Regions from separate parts of the Bradyrhizobium sp. WSM471 genome, predicted to be linked through region 1. Evidence: predicted binding sites of a transcription regulator. Region 1 holds the regulator's gene; each other region holds the start of a gene.
What was found. The regulator PhoB, encoded in region 1, activates phosphate uptake and scavenging genes when phosphate is short. The targets are predictions, from matches to a motif close to TGTCATNNANCTGTCAT.

Region 1 (3,270 bases):
GATCTTTCATTATCGTCGATGAGCGCGGCCGGGGGTCTGCCGCAGACGGCGGCGCTGCCGGAGGCGCCTCCGAAGGTGACGGTGCGCAACCTGAACTTCTATTACGGCGAGCACCACGCGCTGAAGAACATCAACCTGACGCTCGGCGCCAATCGCGTCACGGCGTTCATCGGTCCGTCGGGCTGCGGCAAGTCGACCCTGCTGCGCATCTTCAACCGGATGTACGACCTTTATCCAGGCCAGCGCGCCACCGGTCAGCTCATGCTCGACCAGACCAATATCCTCGACGGCAAGCTGGACCTCAATCTGCTGCGCGCCCGCGTCGGCATGGTGTTCCAGAAGCCGACGCCGTTCCCGATGACGATCTACGAGAACATCGCGTTCGGCATCCGTCTCTATGAGAAGATATCGAAGTCCGAGATGGACGGCCGCGTCGAGAAGGCGCTGCGCGGCGGCGCACTGTGGAACGAGGTCAAGGACAAGCTCAACGCCTCCGGTCTGTCGCTCTCCGGCGGCCAGCAGCAGCGCCTCTGCATCGCCCGCACCGTCGCGGTGCGGCCCGAGGTGATCCTGTTCGACGAACCCTGTTCGGCGCTCGACCCGATCTCGACCGCCAAGGTCGAGGAGCTGATCCAGGAGCTGTCCGAGGACTACACGATCGCGATCGTCACCCATAACATGCAGCAGGCGGCGCGCGTCTCCGACAAGACCGCCTTCATGTATCTCGGCGAGCTGATCGAGTTCGACGATACCAGCAAGATCTTCACGTCGCCGACCGACCGGCGCACGCAGGATTACATCACCGGCCGGTTCGGCTAGGAGACGCGACATGGCTTCCGAACATACCGCAAAGGCTTTCGACACCGACCTCCAGGAACTCACCCGCCTGGTTGCGGAGATGGGCGGGATCGCCGAACGCATGATCGTCGAGTCCGTCGACGCACTGATCCGCCGCGACGTCCCGCTCGGGCAGCGCGTCGTCGCCACCGACACCGAGCTCGACGCGCTGCAGAAGCGCATCGAGGAGCGCGCGGTGCTCACCATCGCCCGCCGCCAGCCGATGGCGGTCGATCTGCGCGAGATCGTCGGCGCCATGCGCGTCGCGACCGATCTCGAGCGCATCGGCGACCTCGCCAAGAACATGGGCAAGCGCGTCGCGGCGCTGGAGACGGACTTCCATCCGCTCAAGCTGTTCCGCGGCCTCGAGCACATGACCGACCTCGTGCAGCAGCAGGTCAAGTCGGTGCTGGACGCCTATGCCGCGCATGATCTGCCGGCGGCGATGGCGGTGTGGAAGGGCGACGAGGAAGTCGACGCCATCTGCACCTCGCTGTTCCGCGAGCTCCTCACCTACATGATGGAGGATCCGCGCAACATCTCGTTCTGTATTCACCTGATGTTCTGCGCCAAGAACATCGAGCGGATCGGCGACCACGCCACCAACATCGCCGAGACCGTGTTCTACATGATCGAGGGCCAGGCGATCACCGACAAGCGGCCGAAGGGCGACATGACGACCTTCGCCAACACGGTACCGAACACTTAAGGAGCGACGACCCGATGGGCGCACGCATTATGGTGGTTGAGGACGAGGAAGCCCTGACCGAGCTTCTCCGCTACAACCTCGAAGGCGACGGCTATGACGTCGAGACGGTGATGCGCGGCGACGACGCCGACACCCGTCTCAAGGAGCACATTCCCGATCTGATCGTGCTCGACTGGATGCTGCCGGGCCTGTCAGGCATCGAATTGTGCCGGCGGCTTCGCACCCGTCCCGAGACCAAGCAGCTCCCGATCATCATGCTCACCGCGCGCGGCGAGGAGAGCGAGCGGGTGCGGGGTCTTGCGACCGGCGCCGACGATTACATCGTCAAGCCGTTCTCGGTGCCGGAGCTGCTGGCGCGCGTGAAGGGCCTGCTGCGGCGCGCAAGCCCCGAGCGGCTCGCCACCGTCCTTGCTTTTGGCGACATCGAGCTCGACCGCGACAAGCGCCGCGTGGCGCGCTCGGGCCGGCCGATCGATCTCGGTCCGACCGAATATCGCCTGCTGGAGTTCTTCCTGGAGCACCCGGGGCGGGTGTTCTCGCGCGAGCAGCTGCTCGACAGCGTCTGGGGCCGCGACATCTATATCGACGAGCGGACCGTCGACGTGCATATCGGCCGCCTGCGCAAGCTGCTCAATCTCGGCCGCGAGCAGGACCCGATCCGCACCGTCCGCGGCGCCGGCTACGCGCTGGATGATCGCTTCGCGAAGGCGGAGCAGGTGTAGGGTTGCAGGCTTGAGGTTCTCAGCCGTCATCCCGGACAAGCGAGCGAAGCGAGCGCTGATCCGGGACCCATAACCACAGGGAGTGGTTTGGCGAAGACTCGGAGTGACCCCTTTCGCGCAACAACTGCGTGCTCGGAGTATGGTCCTGGCTTTCGCCAGGACGACACTCCAATTGAACTGTCTTCGCGCGACGACTTGCCGTGATTAGCGCGGACCCGGCTTCACCGGTGCGCGGCGCCGATCCGACGCCGGCTGGTACGCGACGCGCGAGTGCTGGGCGCAATAGGGCAGGCCGGACAGCGCCCTTCCACCGCAGAAGAAGAAGTCCGGGCTGGAGGGATCGCCGACCGGCCAGTGGCAGGTCGCCTCGTTCAATTCCAGCAGCGACAGCCGCTGGCTCATTGGCACCACGTTGTCGTAGGTGACCGGATCCGGCTCCGCCTCGACCTCAAACGCCTGCGCCAGCGCGGTGTTGCCGCGCGAGATCGGGCGGCTCACCCGCATCATGTGCTGCGCGGGGCGCGCCTTGCGCGGCCGCGGCGCTGCCGATGATGGGCTCTTGGCGCGGCCCGAAAGGCCGAGCCTGTGCACTTTGCCGATCACGGCATTGCGGGTCACATTGCCGAGCTCCGCCGCGATCTGGCTGGCCGAAAGTCCGGCCTCCCAGAGCTTTTTCAGCTGCTCGACGCGATCATCGGACCAGGTCAAAACCGTCATTGCACCCTTTCCCTCGCTGCGCGCCAGCCATCCTGGGGCCTCGCAGCGAATGCCTAAGCCTTCAAAAACCCGTGCCGCCAGAATCCCTTAAGGCTCGCCGGGCGCGTCTTGAACGCCCGAACGTTTACGCCGGTACATAAGGACTTAAAGATCAGAACCACTGCACGAGATGTCGTATCTGACAATCCAAACGCTACAATATGGCGTGACTCCCGCGCAAGAGTCCGCCGACTCGCTTCCACATGTTCCGTGGCTAAATCCCGCAAAATCGGCACCGCAAGACTA
Region 2 (3,270 bases), 3.6 Mb from region 1:
GGCCGAGGAGATATACACAGCCGCTTTCGCGCTCGGCAGGCCCTGACCCATGCCGAAGCAGTAGATTCGGCCGTGCTCCAGGAAGCGTCCGATGATCGACTTGACGCGAATGTTCTCCGACAGCCCGGGAATGCCGGGCCGCAGGCAGCAGATACCGCGCACCACGAGTTCGACCTGCACGCCGGCCTGTGAGGCCTCGTAGAGCGCGTCGATGATGTCGGGGTCGACCAGCGCGTTCATCTTCATCCAGACCGCACCGGGCCGGCCGTGCCGCGCATGCGCGGTCTCGCCCTGGATGTGCTCGATGATGCGCTTGCGCAAGGTCAGCGGCGAGACCGCCATCTTTTCCAGATCGCTCGGCGCGGCATAGCCGGTGATGAAGTTGAACACGCGGGCAGCGTCGCGGCCGATGGTCGGGTCCGAGGTGAAGTAGGAGAGGTCGGTGTAGATGCGCGCTGTCACCGGATGATAATTGCCGGTGCCGGTGTGGACGTAGGTCGTGAGGCTGCCGCCTTCACGGCGCACCACCATCGACAATTTCGCGTGGGTCTTCAGTTCAAGGAAGCCATAGACGACCTGCACGCCGGCGCGCTCGAGGTCGCGCGCCCAGCGAATGTTGGCCTCTTCGTCGAAGCGCGCCTTCAGCTCGATCAGCGCGGTGACGGATTTGCCGGCTTCGGCGGCTTCCACGAGCGCGCGCACGATCGGCGAGTTGCTCGAGGTGCGGTAGAGCGTCTGCTTGATGGCGACGACGTCGGGGTCGCGCGTCGCCTGCTGGAGAAACTGCACCACGACGTCGAAGGATTCGTAGGGGTGATGAACGACGAGATCCTTCTGCCGGATCGCAGCGAAGATGTCGCCGCCTTGCTCGCGCACGCGCTCGGGATGGCGGGGCACGTAAGGGGTGAATTCAAGGTCGGGCCGGTCGAGGCGGGTGAGCTGCGAGAGCTCGTTCATGGCGAGCACGCCATCGACCAGGAACACCTCGTCGTCGGCGGTCGATAGCGCGTGCTGCACGAAGCTGCGCAGCTGCTCCGGCATCTTGGCATCGATCTCGAGCCGGATCACCGAGCCGCGGCGGCGGCGCTTCAGCGCGGTCTCGAACAAGCGGACGAGATCCTCGGCCTCTTCCTCGATTTCGAGTTCGGAGTCGCGGATGACACGGAAGGCGCCCTGGCCATGCAGATTGTAGCCGGGGAACAGGCGGTTGATGAACAGCGCGGTGGCCTGCTCCAGCGAGATCAGCCGGACCACCTTGCCGTCAGCCGGCAGGCGGATGAAGCGGTCGATCTTGCCGGGCATGCGGATCAGCGCGTTCATCTGCTTGCCGTCGGCGGCGCGCGTGAGCTGGAGCGCGATGGTGAAGCCGAGGCTCGGAATGAACGGGAAGGGGTGGGCCGGGTCGATCGCGAGCGGCGTCAGCAGCGGGAACACGTTGCTGAGGAAGTAGTCCTCGACCCAGGTTCGTTCCGCCTTGGTGACCTCCTTGCCCTCGACCAGCACAATGCCCTCGTCGGCGAGCGTGCCGCGCAGGTCGCGCCAGATCGCCTGCTGGTCGGAGGCAAGCTGCGAGACGGTCCGGTTGATGAGCGCGAGCTGCTCGGATGGTGTCAGACCGTCGGGGCTGCGCTCGGCAATGCCCTCGCGCACCTGGGCTTTGATGCCTGCGACGCGGACCATGAAGAACTCGTCGAGGTTATTCGCTGAAATCGACAGGAATCGTACCCGCTCCAGCATGGGGTGGCTGGGATTGACCGATTCCTCCAGGACGCGGCGGTTGAAGTGCAGCCAGGAGAGCTCGCGATTGATGAACCGCTCGGGGTTCGACGCGATCGCCGGCGGGCCTTCGGCTTCCGGGGCTTTCTCTTTAACTTCAACAGCTTGCGCAGAGTCCATCAGAAGTCGATCCATCCAGTTCGCCCCAATTTGCGACTTAGCCGCAAAACCCGCGGGAGCATGTGTTAGAGCGATGACGTTTCGATGACATTGATGTTCCGCCGCCCGGCCGCGTCAAGCCGCCTTAGTCAGACATCCCGGAGCAGCTCGGCCGCCAGGGCCCGGGTGACGGGGCGGCCGAGGCGCAGGGCCTCGCTGTCCAGCAGGTCCACAGCCCGTCGTGCGGCGGCCGAGGACCGCTCCAGGCGAGTGGCGAGGTAGCTGACCACGCTCTCGTCCACCGCGAGCTGGCGGTCGGCGCAGAACTTGACGATCAGGCCGCGGAAGAGCTGGTCGTCAGGCGGCAGCAGCGAGACAACGGGGACGGCGCGGAGCCGCGAGCGCAGGTCGGCGAGTTCGATCTCGAGAGAAGCGGGCGCCTCGCGTCCGGTGAAGAGGACGTAGGCGCCGTCCTCGCGGGCCAGATTCATCAGATGGAACAGGGCGCGCTCGTCGAATTCCCCGGCCTTGGGATCCTCGACCACCAGCGCGCCGGTGACGAGCGCAGCCGGGACGGCTTCGGCGGTCAGCCCATTGGCCGTGGTCGAGCGGGCGCCTGAAGCCTCTGCCCAGATCGCGGCGAGATGGCTCTTGCCGCTTCCTTCCGGGCCGGCCAGCCACATGATCCGGTTCGGCCATTCCGGCCAGGCGTCGATGAGGGCAAGACCGGCGGCGTTGACGGGGCCTTCGAGGAAATTGTCCCGGCTCAGGCTCTCCGCATGCGGAAGCGAAAACGCCAATTGTCGGGGATGAACGCGGCCTGGCACGCTTGCTTTGCTCCGTGCCGGCGTGCCGGCTTCGTTTGACGAGATGCGACTTAATCGAGCGGGAGTTGGCCTTTTACGGGGCCTCTTCCCAACTCACTTGGCCTCGATCGTGCTCATGTGCCGCAACCATTCGACAAGATAGAGCGACACGGAGGAGAGCGTGAAGACCGTGACGAGGCCCATCAGGATTATATCATACGGACCGGGTTTGAAGCCGAAGGCGAGGGCGGCCAGCACCAGCGCCGCGAACGCCACCTGGGCCACGGTGTTGAGCTTGGATACCTTCGAGGGCTTCATCTCCACAGGCCGATCGAACAGCCACGATATGATCACGGCAGCGACGATCATGATGTCGCGCGAGACCACCAGGATGACGATCCAGCGCGGAATCGCGCCCCAGATGCCCAGCGCCATGTAGATCGAGACCAGCAGCGCCTTGTCGGCGAGCGGGTCGAGCAAGGCGCCGAGCTCGCTCGTCATGTTGAAGCGCTTGGCAAGGAAGCCGTCGACCGCGTCGCTGATACCGGCGATCAGGAAGACGGCGAACGCCACCTCCATTTGGCTCGAC
Region 3 (3,270 bases), 910 kb from region 1:
TTCGGTGATCAGGCCATTCGGGCTTGCCGCCTTCTCGTAGAACTCATCGTCGGAAGCACCGAGCACCCCTCGCTGGCGCCGCAGCTCGAGGATGTCGTGGCCGGTCATGCCCGCCCAGATGTCCGACCGCATCAAGCCGTAGATATCGAGATAGCGATCGTTGCAGAAGATGATGCGCCGCTGTGCATCCGTCATCACCACGCCCTGGTTGAGATTGTTCATGGCGGAGGAGACAAAGGCATTGCGCCGCAGCTGCAGACGCCTGGTCCGGCGCAGCGAGGAATGGATCCACAGCGCGATCGCGACGAGGAACGAGCAGATCACGACGCCCGCGATCAGGGCTTCCCAGATCACGTCGGGATTGAGCTCGCCGAGATAGCTCGGAGGAGTGAAGCTGTCGGAGAGGGCAAAGGCGCGCGCAGGCGCCACCGCTGCGGCCAAGCACACGACGGCCTGCACCGCAATCGGAAGCGCGCTGCCCGCGTGCCAGTTCTTCTCAGCCATCAGCCACCCGCGATTTCAACGTCGGATTGTCTGGTCTCGCGGGTTTGGATCGGGTAAACGCCTGTACGCGCAACGGAAAAATGTGGCATCAAATACGGCAATTGCCCTGACATGATAAATTCTTCCTTAACGGAAAACGCCCCCGCGCCGCCCTCCCCAGGCGTGAGGCCATCGTCGCTTCGAGCGGACGTCCTGCACAACCATGGATAGGGTCGACTGCGTCGTCATCGGAGCTGGCGTGATCGGGCTCGCGGTGGCTCGAAAGCTGGCGCAAGCCGGGCGCGAGGTGATCGTGCTCGAGGAAGCCGAGGCCATCGGCACCATCACCTCCTCGCGCAACAGCGAGGTGATCCATGCCGGCATCTACTATCGCGCCGGAAGCTGGATGGCGCGCATGTGCGTCGACGGCAAGCACGCGCTCTACCGTTACTGTTCCGAGCGCGGCATCCCGCACAGGAATTGCGGCAAGCTGATCGTCGCGACCAATCCGAAAGAGACCGAGAAGCTGCAATCGATCAAGGCGCATGCCGAGGCCAACGGCGTGCTCGACATGCAGTTGCTCACGGGCGATGCGGCATGTGCGCTGGAGCCGGCGCTCGCCTGCGACGCCGCGCTGCTGTCGCCGTCGACCGGCATCATCGACAGTCACGCCTATATGCTCTCGCTGCGCGGCGAAGCCGAGGATGCGGGCGCGGCGTTCGCGTTCCACACCCCGCTGATCCGTGCCAAGGCGACTGCCGGCGTCATCGAGATCGAGGCGGGCGGCGAAGCGCCGATGACCCTGCAATGCAGCCTCCTCGTCAACGCCGCCGGGCTCTCGGCGACCACGGTGGCGCGCAGCATCGAGGGCATGCCGCTGGATCGGATCCCGACGGCCTACCTCGCCAAGGGAAACTACTTCAGCTGCAATGCCAGAGCACCGTTCTCGCGCCTGATCTATCCGGTGCCAGAGCCCGGTGGCCTAGGAGTGCATCTGACGCTGGACATGGCAGGGCAGGCCCGTTTCGGCCCCGACGTCGAGTGGATCGAGACGATCGACTATGAGGTCGACCCGTCACGCGCCGAGCGCTTCTACCCGGCGATACGCAAATACTGGCCGACGCTGCCTGACGGCGCGCTCATGCCGAGCTATTCGGGTATCCGCCCGAAGATCGTGCCGCCGGCGGTGGCTACGCAGGATTTCTTGATGCAGGGCCCGCGCGATCACGGCGTCGACGGCCTGATCAATCTGTTCGGCATCGAGTCACCCGGATTGACGTCATCGCTCGCGATCGCGGATCACGTCGCCGAACTCGCAAACACCTAGCGCTCAAAAGCGAACTGAAGTCTGGTCACGTGCAAAGAACCGCGGCCAAACAAGGCGCCGGAGCCGCGCGAATCCTTGCACGTGCGCGCCTCGCAGCAGGGATGAGCGCAAAGGCTCCCATCCCTGCTAGAAAGGGTACGTTCAACTCTACGCTGTTGCAGGGGTTACTAGTGGAGCGTGTCGCCGTGCCTGAGACGCTCGATCTGGTCCTTGACCATCAACTTCCGGCGCTTCAACTCAACAATTTGCAGGTCGTCTGTTGAAAGGTGCACGAGAGCTTCGTGCAATTCGTTTTCGAGAGTTTTATGCTTCCGTTCCAATTCAACCAGATGTGCCTGAATTGTCATTCGAAACCTCCTCGGTAGGGGTGAACCTTGGATTCGACCGGACGACGAAGTGTACATCACCGATTCGTTCTGTCGATGGGTATCCGTCGTCGCAGTGTCATTTTTGAAAATACATATGTAACGAAGCGTGAGTAAGGGAACCACGCGGGAAAAATCCGTGATATCAATGCGCTTGCGCAACGCCGGAGCGACCGCAGAAATATCTCGCGGGAGATCGACGCGGGACAGCCGGAGATCGCTTGCGATCACGGCGCGCAAGGACGATAGTTTCCACAGGGCATCCACAGCCTTAATCTCACGCCTATCGGTTTTTCGGCCACCGCAGACATGACCAATGAAGATGCGCGCGAACTCGAATCCGAGCTCGCCCGGTTGCACCAGGAACACCGAGATCTCGATGTGGCGATCGATGCACTGCATCAATCGCCCGCCCCCGACCTGTTGCGGTTGCAGCGGTTGAAGAAACGCAAGCTGTTGTTGCGTGACCGTATCGCGTTCATCGAAGACCAGATCACGCCCGACATCATCGCCTGATCCACAGGTAGAAACTTGGCGGCCCCCCCGGCACGTAAATCCGCTTGACTCGAAAGGAACAAAATAAGAACATTTGAGCACCCAAGCCCCCGGGGAAACCGTCCAAGGAACACGCAGATGTCGGCAACCGCCCTTCTCGACAACAGCCATTATGAACAAGCCTGCGATCAGGCGATCGCGATGTGCGACGGCAATCTGCGCAGCACCATCAAGGCGCTGATCATGGCCAATGAATATCTGGAGGCCGAGCTGGAGGAATTGCAGGCGGCGGTTTCCGCCGGGTGCATTCCGGAGACCTCGCGCAGCAAGATGCGGAGCAAGAGCAGCGCCGCCTGAGCTGTCAGCTATCGGAGCCGACCATGTCCGATGTCACCTATTACGTTGCATTACCCTTCCTGACCGACGAGGACGGATCGCCGGTCGCAGGTGCGGCCGAGGAATGCCAGAGCGCGGCGGCCGCGCTACGGCGCGCCGAGATCATGTCGCACGGCGCCGGCCACACCGGCGCCGTCGCGTTCAGCCGCAGCGGCGATCCCATGACCGGCGAATTCGGTGACGCCAAACTGCTCCGCAGCTTCG

Region 2: a site for PhoB is predicted at 1,970-1,986, ahead of BRA471DRAFT_RS17275 (RNA degradosome polyphosphate kinase). Genes of this name have one in related genera too.
Region 3: a site for PhoB is predicted at 2,242-2,258, ahead of BRA471DRAFT_RS30115 (YdcH family protein). Genes of this name have one in related genera too.

The regions. Positions count from the first base shown of each region.
Region 1 covers NZ_CM001442.1:7,516,046-7,519,315, reverse strand. The annotation lists gene pstB (phosphate ABC transporter ATP-binding protein PstB) at 1-819, shown strand, start outside; gene phoU (phosphate signaling complex protein PhoU) at 830-1,546, shown strand; gene phoB (phosphate regulon transcriptional regulator PhoB) at 1,561-2,268, shown strand; gene BRA471DRAFT_RS34410 (GcrA family cell cycle regulator) at 2,473-2,985, opposite strand.
Region 2 covers NZ_CM001442.1:3,926,319-3,929,588, forward strand. The annotation lists gene BRA471DRAFT_RS17275 (RNA degradosome polyphosphate kinase) at 1-1,896, opposite strand, end outside; gene BRA471DRAFT_RS17280 (DnaA ATPase domain-containing protein) at 2,025-2,702, opposite strand; gene BRA471DRAFT_RS17285 (CDP-alcohol phosphatidyltransferase family protein) at 2,796-3,270, opposite strand, start outside.
Region 3 covers NZ_CM001442.1:6,605,736-6,609,005, forward strand. The annotation lists gene BRA471DRAFT_RS30105 (EAL domain-containing protein) at 1-504, opposite strand, end outside; gene BRA471DRAFT_RS30110 (NAD(P)/FAD-dependent oxidoreductase) at 707-1,810, shown strand; gene BRA471DRAFT_RS30115 (YdcH family protein) at 1,978-2,157, opposite strand; gene BRA471DRAFT_RS30125 (YdcH family protein) at 2,485-2,691, shown strand; gene BRA471DRAFT_RS30130 (hypothetical protein) at 2,809-3,027, shown strand; gene BRA471DRAFT_RS30135 (hypothetical protein) at 3,051-3,270, shown strand, end outside.